Regions from separate parts of the Shewanella sp. UCD-FRSSP16_17 genome, predicted to be linked through region 1. Evidence: predicted binding sites of a transcription regulator. Region 1 holds the regulator's gene; the other holds the start of a gene.
What was found. Region 1 encodes sigma-54, which starts transcription at its own class of promoters, with help from an activator protein. Its sites were predicted from a motif close to GTTGGCACGNNNNTNGNNT; they were not measured.

Region 2: a site for sigma-54 is predicted at 3,165-3,183, ahead of flgB (flagellar basal body rod protein FlgB). Genes of this name have one in related genera too.

What each region holds. Positions count from the first base shown of each region.
Region 1 is NZ_LZFV01000024.1:200,736-208,716, reverse strand. Features, by position in the region: partial or broken gene lptA (lipopolysaccharide transport periplasmic protein LptA) at 1-210, shown strand, start outside; gene lptB (LPS export ABC transporter ATP-binding protein) at 405-1,136, shown strand; gene A9267_RS12350 (RNA polymerase factor sigma-54) at 1,341-2,825, shown strand; gene hpf (ribosome hibernation promoting factor) at 2,850-3,137, shown strand; gene ptsN (PTS IIA-like nitrogen regulatory protein PtsN) at 3,140-3,583, shown strand; gene rapZ (RNase adapter RapZ) at 3,580-4,425, shown strand; gene A9267_RS12330 (HPr family phosphocarrier protein) at 4,428-4,700, shown strand; gene mgtE (magnesium transporter) at 5,045-6,406, shown strand; gene A9267_RS12320 (transposase) at 6,968-7,237, shown strand; gene A9267_RS12315 (hypothetical protein) at 7,740-7,981, opposite strand, start outside.
Region 2 is NZ_LZFV01000002.1:160,524-168,504, reverse strand. Features, by position in the region: gene flgM (flagellar biosynthesis anti-sigma factor FlgM) at 1-65, opposite strand, end outside; gene flgA (flagellar basal body P-ring formation chaperone FlgA) at 138-860, opposite strand; gene A9267_RS05630 (chemotaxis protein CheV) at 1,160-2,080, shown strand; gene A9267_RS05625 (CheR family methyltransferase) at 2,234-3,067, shown strand; gene flgB (flagellar basal body rod protein FlgB) at 3,217-3,615, shown strand; gene flgC (flagellar basal body rod protein FlgC) at 3,618-4,034, shown strand; gene flgD (flagellar hook assembly protein FlgD) at 4,059-4,829, shown strand; gene flgE (flagellar hook protein FlgE) at 4,905-6,269, shown strand; gene flgF (flagellar basal-body rod protein FlgF) at 6,476-7,219, shown strand; gene flgG (flagellar basal-body rod protein FlgG) at 7,231-7,981, shown strand, end outside.

The DNA of each region.
Region 1 (7,981 bases):
GGCAATGCAAAACTTGACCAAGCAGGCAGTCAGGTTACTGGCAATCTCATTAGCTATAATATTGATAAACAGCAACTGATCGCTGAAAGCACAGGTGAAGGAAAAGACAGAGTTATCACAATTTTTCAGCCAGAAAATTACCCTGACTTGAATAAAGAAAACGAAGAACTTGATAACTCAGACGAAGCGCCGTTAGAAAATAATGATTCGCTTGATAACCCAGATGCTGATACGACTGACAATGCATCTAACAATGTAACTGAGAATCAAACAGTGACTCCTGAGGCAAATGCTGTTGAAACTAACACTGATGCCCTCCTTGAATCAGTCACCCCTCAAGAATCTGATATTCAAAACTCAACCAATGCAGACATAACGACCCCTGCGGCAGAGCAAAAGCAATAATGACACAAATTACCTTAACAGCTGAGAACTTAGCAAAAAGCTATAAAAGCCGCCAAGTTGTCAAAAACGTTAGCCTAACCGTTAAAACGGGTCAGATTGTTGGTCTTTTAGGGCCAAATGGTGCAGGTAAAACCACAACCTTTTATATGGTTGTTGGCTTAGTCAAAAGCGATAAAGGTCGTATTTTGATTGATTCTGACGACTTGACTGCAGACCCAATGCATTTACGTGCTCGTAAAGGTATTGGTTACTTACCTCAAGAAGCCAGTATTTTTAGAAAACTCACTGTGCACGATAACATCATGGCAGTGCTGCAAACCCGTAAAACCTTATCGAGTGAGCAACGAATCGAAGAGTTAGAGCACTTATTAGAAGAGTTCAATATTACCCATATTCGTGACAGCCAAGGTATGGCTCTATCAGGTGGTGAACGTCGACGTGTAGAAATAGCACGCGCTTTAGCCGCCAATCCTAAGTTTATTTTATTAGATGAACCATTTGCGGGTGTTGATCCTATCTCTGTGATAGATATTAAGAAAATTATTCAACAACTAAAAAATCGTGGTCTTGGCGTATTGATTACCGACCATAATGTCCGTGAAACACTTGATGTATGTGAGCGTGCGTATATTGTCAGCCACGGAGATTTAATTGCTGAAGGTACGCCTGCTGAGATCTTAGACAATCAGCAAGTCAGGTCAGTATACTTAGGTGAGCAATTCAAGCTATAGTTAGCATTCTTTAGTGTACAAGCATGGCATTTTCGCGGCCAACCAGTCCCACTTTTTAGCGTTATACACTAGACTCAAAACGTAACGCTAATTTTTGGCAAAGTAGAACCCAAGTTCGGTTAAAGTCTAGCTAACACTTACAAAAGTGCTAGACCCATAACATTGTAGTCGCGATGATGAAATTCAATTAGGGATAAGCGGTAAATGAAAGCCTCACTCCAACTTAAAATGGGTCAACACCTGACAATGACCCCGCAGTTGCAACAAGCCATTCGCTTATTGCAACTTTCCTCTTTGGAGCTACAGCAAGAAATTCAGCAAGCACTTGACTCAAATCCTCTTCTTGAGCTTGAGGATGAGTTTGCCAAAGCAAAAGAACCAGTCAAAGACAATGCTCAGCAAACTGACACCGATTTTAGCGATAACAGCCAAGTCAGCGTAGAAAAAGACACCTCATCAGTCGATACCACAGAGTCACTTACGAAAGAGTCCATGCCTGAAGACTTACCAATGGATACCACTTGGGATGAAGTCTACACCGCCTCTCCTAACTCAGGTTCTGGCGCTGTAAGCCGTGATGACGATATGCCATTTCAAGGTGAAACGACTGAAGGTTTGTACGAACATTTAGAATGGCAAAAAAACTTAACCCCATTTTCTGAAAATGACCTCGCCATTGCGACAGCCATCATCGACGCAATTGATGATAGAGGTTACTTAACCCAATCAACAGAAGATATTCTCGATGCACTCGGTCTTGAGGATATTGAACTTGATGAGGTTGAAGCCGTATTAAAGCGTGTACAACATTTTGATCCAGTGGGTGTCGCTGCAAGAAATTTAAGCGAATGTTTGATGATTCAATTGGGACAATACCCAAGCGAAATCCCTTGCATAGAAAATGTAAAATTACTGATATCTGAACACCTAGATTTAATAGCAGGCCGTGATTTCAGATTACTAATGCGTAAAACCAAGCTTAAAGAAGATGATTTACGCGAAGCGATTCAATTTATCCAAACACTGAACCCTCGCCCAGGGTTACAAATTACTCCAATCAAAGATGAGTACGTCATCCCAGATGTCACAGTGTTTAAAAAGAATGGCCGTTGGGTCGTTGAATTAAACCCAGATAATATGCCTAAAATAGGCGTAAATCAGCAATATGCGGCCATGGCAAAAGGCTCAGCCAATCAAGCTGACAGCCAATTCATTCGCGGTCACTTACAAGAAGCCAAATGGTTTATTAAAAGTATTGAAAGCCGCAATGAAACCCTGTTAAAAGTGGCAAATTGTATTGTTCAATTCCAGCAAGGTTTCTTTGAGTTCGGCGAAGAAGCCATGAAGCCTATGGTATTAAATGATATTGCCGAAGCGGTAGAGATGCATGAATCGACCATCTCACGGGTTACAACTCAAAAATATATGCACACCCCTCGCGGCCTTTTTGAACTAAAATACTTCTTCTCTAGCCACGTAAGTACCGATGATGGCGGAGAGTGTTCTTCTACAGCAATCAGAGCCTTTATCAAAAAGCTGGTCGCCGCAGAAAACCAGAAAAAGCCACTTAGCGATAGTAAAATGGCGACGCTACTGGCAGAACAAGGGATCAATGTTGCTCGGCGTACGATCGCCAAATATCGTGAAGCAATGCTCATCCCTCCCTCAAACCAACGCAAAAGCTTATAAGCCTTTGTTATTGGAGGATGATCTATGCAAATTAACCTGACTGGACACCATATCGAAATTACTCAATCTTTACGTGAGTATGTGCAAACTAAGTTTTCAAAGCTTGAACGTCACTTCGAACAGATCAATAATGTTCACGTTGTGCTCAATGTACAAAAGTTACAACAGATTGCCGAAGCTAAATTGCACCTCAAAGGAGGTGAAGTTTTTGCCGTATCTCAAAACGCAGATATGTATGTCGCAATTGACGCCCTGATAGACAAATTAGACCGTCAGGTAATTAAACACAAAGAGAAGTTAATTAAACACTAACGATGGAACTTCGCACCATCCTGCAGCCGGCGTGCACTACCTGTGCCACTCCGGGCAGTAAGAAAAAGGTACTGGAACTTATCAGCAATTTAATGGCTGACCAGTACCCTACTCTATCTTCACAAGCTATTTTCGAAAGTTTAATAGCACGTGAAAAAATGGGTAGCACAGGTATCGGCAATGGCATTGCGATTCCACATGGGCGTTTAGACGACATTGAATCGCCGATCGCTATTTTGATCAAATGTGAAGAAGCTATCGACTTTGATGCTATTGATAAGAAGCCAGTAGACATTTTATTTGCCTTATTGGTTCCTTCTGAGCAATGTCAGCAACACTTAAGCACGTTATCAAGTATGGCTGAGAAATTAAGCGATAAACTCATCCTTAAAAGACTTCGAAAGAGTCATGACGCTACAGAACTGTATCAGGTTATTACTGCATGAAACTTGTCATCGTATCAGGACGATCGGGCTCAGGTAAGTCAGTTGCTTTAAGAGTGTTAGAGGATTTAGGTTATTACTGTGTTGATAACCTGCCTCTCCCACTGATTGGCAGCCTACTAGAGCAGCTAAAAGGAAATAACGAACTTGTCGCCATCAGTGTTGATGTGCGTAATATCGAAGAGCAAGGCAAAGTATTAGAGCAGCAAATCGCTTTGTTGTCCGACGATACCACGATCATTAGTTTATTTTTAAATGCCAATGATCAAGTACTGCTTAAACGATACAGTGAAACACGTCGATTACACCCGCTGTCAAAAAATCAAATCTCATTACAAGAAGCGATTCAACTTGAAGGTCGATTGCTCGAGCCAATCGCCAAAATGGTTGATCACTACATCGACACATCTCAGCTGAATATTTACGATTTGAGCGATCAAGTCCGACAAATTCTTATGGGCAGTGTTGATAAAGAATTAGTCATTCACTTTGAATCATTTGGATTCAAGCACGGTATGCCTACTGAAGCCGACTTTATGTTTGATGTCCGCTTTTTGCCAAACCCACATTGGGAGCCAGAGTTAAGACCATTAACGGGTCTTGATCAACCAGTACAAGAATTCTTAGGCAGACAACCCCTAGTCAATAAGTTCATCTGGCAGATTGAGAATTTATTTGATACTTGGATGCCGCACCTTGAGCGCAATAATCGCAGTTACCTTACCATCGCGATTGGCTGCACAGGTGGACAGCATCGCTCGGTTTATATTGCAGATCAACTCACACAGCGCTTCAGTAACAGTAAACACCAAGTTAGCGCTCGTCACCGAGAGCTAAACCTGTGACGATGAATATCTCCAGAGAAATCACCATCAGTAATAAACTTGGGCTTCATGCTCGAGCGGCAACAAAATTAGCTATATTGGCTACGGAATTTAAAGCCAGCATTACCTTGATTCAAGGTGACAAACAAGCCAGCGCTGCGAGTGTGTTAGGGTTGTTAATGCTAGAAAGTGGTATAGGGAAAGTGATTACTGTTCAGGCTGAAGGCCCTGATGCGCAGCAAGCACTAGATGCGGTTTGCCAACTGATTAACGACAAATTTGACGAAGAAAGCTAATCCTTTTATATGATTTAACGCTTTCAGGCCAACTCGTTGCTAGTTATCACTTACTAGCAAAACATTGAAATTTACGACTTTAAACCGCTAACAGCCATGCTTTATTAACCTCATATCCTACTCGGGAATACGCTTAAACTAAGCTTTTGCGCTGCTCAAAGCGCATTAAAACAATCAACGGCAAATTATCAACAACAAACAGTGATAGTTAACTATAATAATCTCATGACCCACACCATAACCTGCTTATTTTTTATACAGCAATCAACGCCATATTAGAAACTGCTTCTCCCTTTACACACTGTTAAGTTAATATTAGCAATCGAATTTTTGAGGAGTGGCGAATGAGTATCGAAGTGATAGATAGCGAACTTACAGAACAGCGCCTAAATCAGCTCACCCAAGCACTTGGTAGTGGTATGTTTGTGCATGTGCGCAATATGCTGCATGATATGGCCGCTTCTGATGTCGCCCTCATTCTTGAGTCATCTCCCCCTAAAACACGCCAAGTTTTGTGGCAACTTATCGACCAAGAGCAAGCCGGTGAAATTCTTGAAGAACTCGGTGAAGAGTTAAAAGATTCGCTTATCAGTGGCATGACACCTGAAAAAGTTGCGCAAGCCACATCAGGAATGGACACCGATGACCTGGCTTATATTTTACGTAGCTTGCCAGATGCAGTGTATAAGAAAGTACTGCAATCGATGAGTAGCCAAGACCGTCACCGAGTTGAACAAGCGTTATCCTACCCTGAAGATACTGCCGGCAGTATCATGAATACCGATACCGTGACTTTGCGTCCTGACGTGAATATTGATGTGGTACTGCGTTACTTACGCCAACGAGGCAATTTACCCGATACGACAGATACACTCTATGTGGTCGACAAAAACGACCATGTACTTGGCGGGGTCCGTTTAGCCGATCTATTAACCTGTAACCCTAGCGAAACGATCCGCAGCATCATGGATCCGGAGCTTGAAAGTATCCCTGTTGATATGCCAGATAATGAAGTGGCACAGTTATTCGAACGTCATGACTGGATTTCAGCCCCTGTCGTTGATGAACAGCAGAAGTTATTAGGCCGTATTACCATTGATGACGTCGTCGATGTTATCCGTGAAGATGCCGAGCACTCCATGATGGGGATGGCGGGGATGGATGATGACGAGGACACATTCGGTCCCGTCATGAAAAGTACCTTCCGACGTTCTTTGTGGTTAACAATCAATTTATTTGCCGCTTTACTTGCTGCCTCTGTCAGTAACATGTTTGAAGGTACCCTTGAGCAGTTTGCCACTATTGCCATTTTAATGACCATTGTTCCGAGCATGGGCGGCGTTGCAGGTAACCAGACATTAGCTTTGGTCATTCGTGGTATTGCCCTTGGGCATATTGGTCAAAGTAACTCTCGCTGGTTAATAGGCAAAGAGTTAGCCATTGGTTTCCTTAACGGCATCATGTGGTCAGTGTTGGTATTTTTTGCCGTTTGGCTGTGGAAAGACGATATGGCCTTAGGTGGTTTGATTGGTGGCGCCATGCTAATCAATATGACTGTTGCAGGTCTTGCAGGCGCCAGTATCCCACTCTTACTGAAAAAGTTGAACATCGATCCTGCATTAGCAGGTGGTATGGTGCTTACCACAGTAACCGACGTCATCGGCCTATTTGCCTTTTTAGGTTTAGCGACGATCTTCTTAATGTAGTCGATACCCGACCTTCGCATCTCACTAAATCCATGCCAAACGGCATGGATTTTTTAATCCTTCTAAATCATAAACGACTCACTGTAACACTCCTCATTCATACTGATTAAGTGATAATGGTTTACCGTTAATGTCACTAGAAATGACGCTCAAAAAGTCTGGTAAATTAAATTTACCAATAAATCACCACTTTGCACCAAAATGGATAATTTGCACCAATGTAACACAACGCATTTTTTAGAGTTAACACACTAAAAAACTAACCAACTGTTAATTAACGATAAAATATTTATTTCAAAATTGGCACGACTATTCCATATAGATATATACCACCTTAGAGGTAGATGCATTTTTGACCAATTTATGACTCGATTAGAGATGTAATACAGGGAGTTAAGTATGAATTATCTAAGAATTTTCATTGAAAACTGTCAATATCAGTGGCACTTCTTCCATCACCTTGGATTGAGCAGCTGGGATATTGATAATAATCATTAATCTAAAAAACCTCTTAATTTTATGAAGGTTCGTGGTTAACAAAATTGAGTAGTAGGAACAATGATGACGACACTAAATCGAATATATCCAGATGAATTACAGCAACAAGTAATCAAGGAAGTAAAAGACAATAATCGATTAATTTCAGATGTTGCCAAGCAATATAATGTGTCAGCAAAAACCATTTACCAATGGGTGAAGAAAAGAAAACAACCTCTAAAATCAGTGAGCAAACAACAAGATTTAGCCACTGAAATTGCAACTGAAATAGCAAATTTGCAGAAAAGGCTATTTCAACTGAATCAAGAATTAGTGTCTGTAAAAGGACATTAAATTCAACGTTTCGGAAAGAAAAATGACTTTAGCATTCGTCCCCATCGGAAGCTAAACAATCGCAGTGATTTTTCTTTCCAATTTTATTTTCAAACATTGAGCGCTAACAACTCATCGTTTGAAGGCAGTTCCGACAAGAAAGGATGCGTTATTTTCGTCCCCCAGCGAAAATCTCTCTCCCCCACCTCTCTTGTCAATTTTATACCGTGGCTTAGCCTAACGCTTAGCGTTACAAGAGTAAGGTTAAGAATAGGCAGCCACAGCCTGCAAGTCAGGTAAAAGTTTCAAGATAATGATTGCTGTTTAACTCCCCGTAGACAGCAATGGCTATTTTGAAGTACGTTACAGGGTCTAATAACAATAATATGTAACGATAAAATGTCGAAAGACAATGCAAACAAAAGCCCTAATGAAATGGATTCATTAGGGCTTTTACCTTTCTAGGCGCAGTATACAGCGCTACAGCCAACGAATGAGCGACGGGCTTTAAAACAATGATTAATTATTGCTTACCTTTTTCAAGTTCAAAATAACGTTCAGTCGACCAGTCAAAATAATACTCATGACCATCCCATTCATAGTAGGTATGACCATCACGTTGTATCACTCGTGCATTGTCTGGCAACTTGCTAATCCCCTTTGCATACTCAATGCTAGTGGTTGTTCGTTTTGGCGCTTCAACTGCTGTGACTGGTTCAACATAGTTATTACGGGATTGGTTGTTCATATAACGATCACGGTAAT
Region 2 (7,981 bases), on a different contig from region 1:
GAGTCACGATTAGTACGCAACTGAGTGTGTGATGCTGTTTTAAGATTGTTAATATCAATTGCCATTTTAGGCTCCAGCGTAATTTATGGTTTTCCTAACAGGCTATCGACCCTGGTGGAAAAAACTTTAGGAATATTTTACATCCTAACTTCAACTTCGCCAACTCCTGTGACAATGACATCTAATCGTCTGTTTGAGTTGGCATTTCTGACTCTTATTGCATCGCCTATATTGCCATCTCTTAATGCTTCACCAGCTGTTTTTATTTCAAAGCTATTTGTTTTTGCGTAAATGGATACCGAATCCCCCTTACAGACAAAACATAGGTTATTATTCAGCAATGGGGCTTTCGCTGCGACACGTCTTTTAGAGCGGGTGCCGATTATGTTGCTTGTGTTTGAGAAAAACTGTCCTCGGATACTGTGTTGGTCAACGTAATTAATTTCGATGGCTTCAGGAGTGATGAGCTCACCTTTTTCAATGATGCCAATTGCGGTGACGACGGGATACATGACTTCGACTTTAACCGATAAGTACATTTGCCAAGGGTAATCGTAGTCTGGGCTGATGCAGCTAATTTTAACGGTATTGGTTCGGTTAATCGGTCGGTCGCTTGCCATAGCAACAGAAAGAGGAGGGTAACAAGCGGGTGGCGTTAACCTTCCTTCTAAGCTTTGGGGAATGATATTCACTTTCGCATTGGGGTTGGCATTTGGACTGGTTGCAATTTTTTTTGCAACTGTCTCTTTAGCTAGCTCGGTGATGGTCGATAAAGTATAGGTAATAGTGCTTTGTTCACTGGCAAAAACCGGTAAATGAATGCAAAGAATGAGCAATAACAGTAATGTGTTTTTCTTCATATCTTGTTTCTAGCGGTGGTGGCCAGAATACCTCTATACTTTTAAGTTAAGCTAACAACGCTTTGATTTTGGATAAATGGTTATCGGGCAAATAAAGCGTCATAAGTTTGACTTTTTTGGCTTGAAAGCACCGATACGGTTTAAATAAGCAATAAGTATGCCTATTACCTAAATGCGATAGTCATCGCGACATAAATAATTGCAGCGTATGCTACAATTTGACAAATATGGCTTATGGTCGCTTTAAGTCATAAGTAATAAAGTCCTTAGGGGCAGTATAAATAAAACAAGGCAGGGTTATGTCGAGTATTCTTGAGTCAGTTAATAAACGTACGCAGCTTGTAGGTCAAAACAGATTAGAGTTGTTACTATTTAAGTTGAATGGACGTCAGCGTTTTGGCATTAATGTATTTAAAGTAAAAGAAGTGCTGCAATGTCCTCCGTTAACGACATTACCTCGTTTGAGTCCGCTGATTAAAGGTATTGCCCATATCCGTGGTTCAACCATCTCTGTGATTGATTTGAGTGCTGCAACAGGTGGGCGTCCTCTTACATCGACAGAGAATTGTTTTATTATCATTGCAGAATACAACCGAAGTATTCAAGGGTTCCTAGTCAGTTCAGTTGAACGTATTATCAATATGAACTGGGAATCGATTATGCCACCACCACAAGGGGCTGGGCGTAACTCTTATTTAACTGCGGTAACTGAAATCGAAGGTGAATTGGTTGAGATTTTAGATGTTGAAAAAATCTTAGACGAAATATCACCTGTTAAGACTGAAATCAGTGAAGAAGCTAATGAAGCGTTAACCATTGATCGTGACCAGCATTATCACATCATGGTCATTGATGATTCTGCAGTGGCCCGTAAACAAATTATTCGTTCGCTTGAGTCGCTTAATTTGCAAATTGATACCGCCATTGATGGTAAAGATGCGCTAGAAAAGCTTAAAGCGATTGCGACTGAGATGGATAATGTTGCTGAAGAAATACCTTTGATTATTTCGGATATCGAAATGCCAGAAATGGATGGTTATACCTTAACGGCTGAAATTAGAGACGATCCTAAGTTGAAAGACATTAAAGTGGTACTTCATACATCCCTTAGTGGTGTATTTAACCAAGCAATGGTTGAGAAAGTGGGTGCCAATGACTTTATCGCCAAGTTTAATCCAGATGAATTAGCATCTGCTGTAAATAAACACCTAATTTTATAAGCAATATTGATAAGTCTGACTATGATTAAATAGATAGTCAGACAGTTATTGTGAGCAATACGTTGTGCTTGTCGATAGTCGTGATAAGTTAATAAAAGTAACCTGTTCACTCTGAAGTGACGCTAGTGTCATTTCTTATAATAGGATGTAAATGTGACGAATAAATCACTCGCTGAAGCAGAATATAATCAGTTTAAGCTCTTTTTAGAACAGCACAGCGGCATTGTATTAGGTGACAACAAGCAATATTTAGTAAGAAGCCGATTAGCTCCTTTGATGGGTAAATATGATTTGCCGTCATTATCAGAAGTGGTTAAAAGGTCGATGAAGCCAACGGAAAGGCATTTAAGGGCGGAAGTCATTGATGCAATGACAACGAATGAGACCTTGTGGTTTAGGGACAAATATCCGTTCGAGTTGCTCAATAATGCGTTATTACCTGAATACAGTCGCTTAGGAAGACCGTTAAAAATTTGGTCTGCTGCTTGTTCTTCAGGCCAAGAGCCTTATTCGCTTGCGATGACGATTTTGGAATACCAGCAACGTAAACCAGGCGCATTACCGGGTAATGCAACCATTCAAGCGACAGATTTATCTCCGTCAATGCTTGAGCGTTGTAAAAATGCTGAATACGATAGTTTAGCCCTCGCTAGAGGGTTATCACCTGAGCGTAAGCGCCAATTTTTTGATCCTTTGCCTTCCGGTAACATGAAAGTAAAAGATAATGTAAAGCGTTTGGTAAACTTTAGGGCACACAATCTTCTTGAAAGTTATAGCCTTTTAGGAAAGTTTGATATTATTTTTTGCCGTAATGTTCTGATTTATTTTGCCCCAGAGGCAAAAGCAAAAATATTGCGGCAATTTGCTGCCGCTTTAAACCCTAACGGTATTTTGTTTTTAGGGGCGTCAGAGTCTATCTCGGGATTAACGGACGAGTTCAATATGGTTAGGTGCAACCCTGGTATATATTACCAGAAGAAGAGTTAACTATAATCTATTGTAATAGTTGAATATTTTTATTTATTAATGCCAGCATTCGTTGGCATTTTCATTTTTATCATTTCATTTCTAATAATCTAATTTTTTTGGCATAAGCTTTGCTTTAATTCTGTCAGTTAGCTGGTGGAGGCAATTTTATGGCGATTAATTTTGAAAATGGTTTAGGTATACATCAATACTCTTTGGGCATACGTGCACAACGGGCTGAAGTGCTATCCAGCAACATCGCCAATGCTAATACGCCAGGTTATAAAGCTCGAGATGTCGACTTTGCTGCTGCAATGAACAGCGCACGCGCTAAGCAAAGTGGATTACAGATGAGTCAAACAACTGACAAACATTTCGACTTGAAAGCGTTAAGCCAGGAAAACGTAAAGTTTAGAGTGCCTAATCAACCAGATACAGGTGATGGCAACACCGTTGATTCTCAACAAGAACAAGCGGCCTTTATGCAGAATTCCTTGGAATATCAAATGTCACTGGGTTTTCTTGAAAGCAAGTTCTCAGGCATGCGTAAAGCTATTAGAGGTGATTAATCATGAGTCTATTTAATATTTTTAATGTGTCGGGTTCTGGTATGTCAGCACAATCAGTGCGACTTAATACTACCGCCAGTAACATTGCCAATGCTGATTCAGTTTCCAGTAGTGTTGATCAAACTTATAAGGCTCGTCACCCGATTTTTGAAGCCGAAATGGCCAAAGCAAGCCATGAGCAAAATAGTTCTCACAGTGTCAGTGTTAAGGGCATTGTTGAAAGTGATAAACCGTTATTAAAGGAGTTTTCTCCTGATCATCCTATGGCTGATGGTGACGGCTTTATTTACAAACCGAATGTCAATGTGATGGAAGAGATGGCGGATATGATTTCAGCATCTCGTTCTTATCAAATGAATGTCCAAGTGGCTGATGCGGCAAAATCTATGCTGCAACAAACACTTCGTATGGGTAAGTAATATGAATTTTGTGGGGGGTAAAAGATGAGCCTCATTAATCCTTACAGCAGTCAGTCTTTACCACAGACTCAATCTGCTAGTAGTACTGGTATTGCATCCAATACACAAGAAACAGCCAGTACGGGGAATGCATTTTTAGACAGTGTGGCCTTACAAGGAGAGCCAGAAACACCTGAACCTAATAGCCAGGAACTGACTCAATCAGATTTCTTTGCTTTATTGAGTCAACAGTTATCAATGCAAGATCCATTTAAGCCTGTTGAAAACGATCAAATGATTTCGCAAATGGCATCATTCTCAACCGTTGACGGTATTGCCAAGTTGAATGAAGAAATTCTCAACTTAAATAACTTAACGAGTTCGAGTCAGGCGCTGCAGGCTTCAAGTTTAGTAGGCCGTAAAGTGTTAATTCCGTCTGATACGGGGCACATATCGTCAGATAGTCCAGAAGTCAATGGCGTGATAAGTACACCAACTTCTATCGATACGATAACAGTCAGTATTGAAGATGAAAGTGGCCAAGTTATTAAAACCTTTGAAGTTGACGGCTCTGCTGGCGGTAACATTGATGTGTCATGGGATGGGCTAGATAAAAATGGCGACCCAGCTCCTGAAGGCAATTACGCGATAAAAGCGAACGGCAAAATTGATGGAAAATCAGAAGATTTAGCAGTATCGACCTATGCGCATGTGACGAGCGTGTCACTGGGTAACACCACAACAGGGGCAATATTAAACCTACGTGGTATTGGTGGTATTCAGTTGTCAGATGTCTTAGCTGTCACTGAAAGTTAATTAGCTTATCAAATTTAAAGCTGGCAGCTGTGGCAGTCAGTAAAACAAACAGAATGAGTAGGAAAGGGGTGAATTATGTCGTTTAACATTGCTTTGAGTGGTATTTCTGCAGCTCAAAAAGATCTCAATACCACTGCGAATAACATTGCTAACGTTAACACCGTAGGCTTTAAAGAATCTCGTGCCGAGTTTGCTGACGTATATGCTAATTCAATTTTCTCAAACAGCAAAACTGCTGTCGGTGGCGGTGCGACAACGACACAGGTTGCACAGCAATTTCAGCAAGGCAGTTTACAGTTTACTAGTAACTCTTTAGATATGGCGATAAGTGGCGGTGGTTTCTTTGTGACATCATCAGGTGTGGGAGTTCAAGATCACGCATTCACTCGTGCTGGCGCATTTAAAGTTAACTCAGAAAGTTACATGACTGATTCAGCTGGTAACTATTTACAAGGGTTCCCAGTCGATGCTGACGGTAACTCTACCTCGGTTAGTTTAACGACGACTCAACCAATTAAGATCCCTGATACGGCAGGTAGCCCAGTAAAAACTGAGAATATTGGCCTACAAATGAACCTTGATGTGGGTGAAACGCCATTAGATCCTGCTAACTTTGATCCCAACGATCCTGACACGTTTAATAAATCGACTTCAGTGACGATTTATGACTCACTTGGTGAATCGCACATTATGACCACCTATTTTGTTAAGCCGACAGAAGGGGCTTATACCGGTGAAAGTAATTGGGTTGCATTCTATGCTGTAGATGGCAAACAAGTTGATATTGACCAAGCAAATGGTGGTTCATACGGCGCTGATACGACTGGTGACGGTGTTGCTGATACGACAAGGTTTGCTGAAAATGCATCAGGTTGGAAAGGCTCGGTATTAAAGTTCAATGATGCGGGCGCATATACAGGCTCAGATCCTGCGGTGGTTGAAACTGTTGAGCTGGGTGTTAATGGTGCTAACGTATTAGGCCCTGGCGCTGATGGCAGTCAAAAAGTCACCGTTGGATTTAATAACCCAACTCAATATGCATCTCCATTTGAAGTGACTGAGTTAACTCAAGATGGTACAACCGTCGGTCGTTTGACTAACGTAGGTATTGGCGAAGATGGCTTAGTGACAGCAAGTTACAGTAACGGTTCGACTGAACCATTAGCTCGAGTTGCTTTGGTTCGTTTTGCTAACGAGCAAGGTTTAACCCAAGTGGGTAATACTTCTTGGAAAGCCAGCTTAGATTCTGGTTCAGCGCTAGCAGGTGAAGCAAATAGTGGTACCTTTGGTAGTATTCGTTCATCAGCACTTGAACAATCTAACGTTGATTTGACCACTGAGTTAGTGGATTTGATTTCTGCACAACGTAACTTCCAAGCGAACTCTCGTACACTTGAAGTGAATAACACGTTAAATCAGTCGATTCTTCAAATTCGATAAGTTTGACTTGTTTTGACAAAGAGTTGCCGCAACGGCAACTCTTTGCCTTTTCGTTTTTTGCCTCTTATTGTTTTTCTTTTCACTTCCTGCTTTTCAAATACATTTCATTTAGTTAGCCATTCTCTATTCACAATTTATATATTGGCACACTCATTGCTAGTTCTAGTTATATCTTTAGTTATGTAAAAAGTTTGACGGAGCGGCAGATGGACAAATTACTGTATGTTGCCATGAGTGGGGCAAAGCAAAATATGAATGCTTTGGCTGTTCGTGCCAATAATTTAGCCAATGCGAATACCGATGGTTTTAAAGCTGATTTGGCTCAAGCTCGCTCTATGCAAGCATTTGGGGAAGGCTTACCGACACGTGTCTTTTCTATGACTGAAAGCCCTGGGCAAAATTTTAGTTCAGGCCCAATTAAAACTACGGGTCGTGATTTAGACATTGCGATTAAAGATAAAGGTTGGATTGCAGTGCAAGGTGCTGATGGCGGCGAAGCGTATACCCGCTCCGGTAGTCTAAGTTTTGACAGTACAGGCTTATTAACTAATGGTCGAGGCAACCCTGTTATGGGAGAGGCTGGACCGATAGTTTTGCCACTACCAATCGACAAAGTTCAAATCTCGCCTGATGGCATTATTTCTGTAAGACCTCAGGGCGCAACTGCGGATGTGGTTGAAGAAGTGGCCCGAATTAAATTAGTTAATCCATCAAATGAAGAAATGATGCGTGGTGAAGATGGGTTATTTAGGCTGACTTCGGGCTTAAATGCGCCGAACGATCCTAATGTGAATATCGAAACAGGGGCTGTTGAAGGCAGTAATGTTAACGCTGTTTCAGAAATGGTGGCGTTAATTGATATCCAGCGTCAATACGAAATGCAAGTGAAGATGATGAAAAATGCCGAAGAGCTAGACCGTGCTTCATCATCCTTAATGAGAGTGAGTTAGGAGTAATAATTATGCATCCCGCTTTATGGATCAGTAAAACAGGCTTAGATGCCCAACAAACCGATATTGCAGTTATTTCTAATAACGTGGCGAATGCGAGCACCGTAGGCTACAAAAAAAGCCGTGCAGTATTCGAAGACTTGCTATATCAAACAGTCAATCAAGCTGGTGGTATAAGTGCTGATAATACTAAGCTGCCGAATGGTTTGAACATTGGTGCCGGTACTAAGGTCGTGGCAACTCAAAAAATGTTCACCCAAGGTAACATGTTAACCACTGATAACTCTTTAGATTTAATGATTGAAGGCCCTGGATTTTTTGAAGTCGAGATGCCTGATGGCACCGCTGCTTATACCCGAAATGGTCAATTTAGCTTAGATGAAAATGGCCAGATTGTGACTCCAGGTTCTGGTTATGTCGTGCAACCGTCAATCACCATACCTGATGACGCAACTTCAATTACAGTCTCTGCCGAAGGTGAAGTATCCGTAAAATTATCTGGCGCGACAGAAAGCACAGTTGTTGGACAGTTAGCCATGAGCGATTTCATTAATCCATCAGGGTTAGATCCATTAGGGCAAAACTTGTATACCGAAACTGGCGCAAGTGGAACGCCTATTCAGGGCACAGCTTCTTTAGATGGCTTAGGCGCTATTCGCCAAGGGGCATTAGAAACATCAAATGTTAATGTGACTGAAGAGCTAGTAAACCTGATTCAAAGTCAGCGTATTTACGAAATGAACTCTAAAGTGATATCAGCTG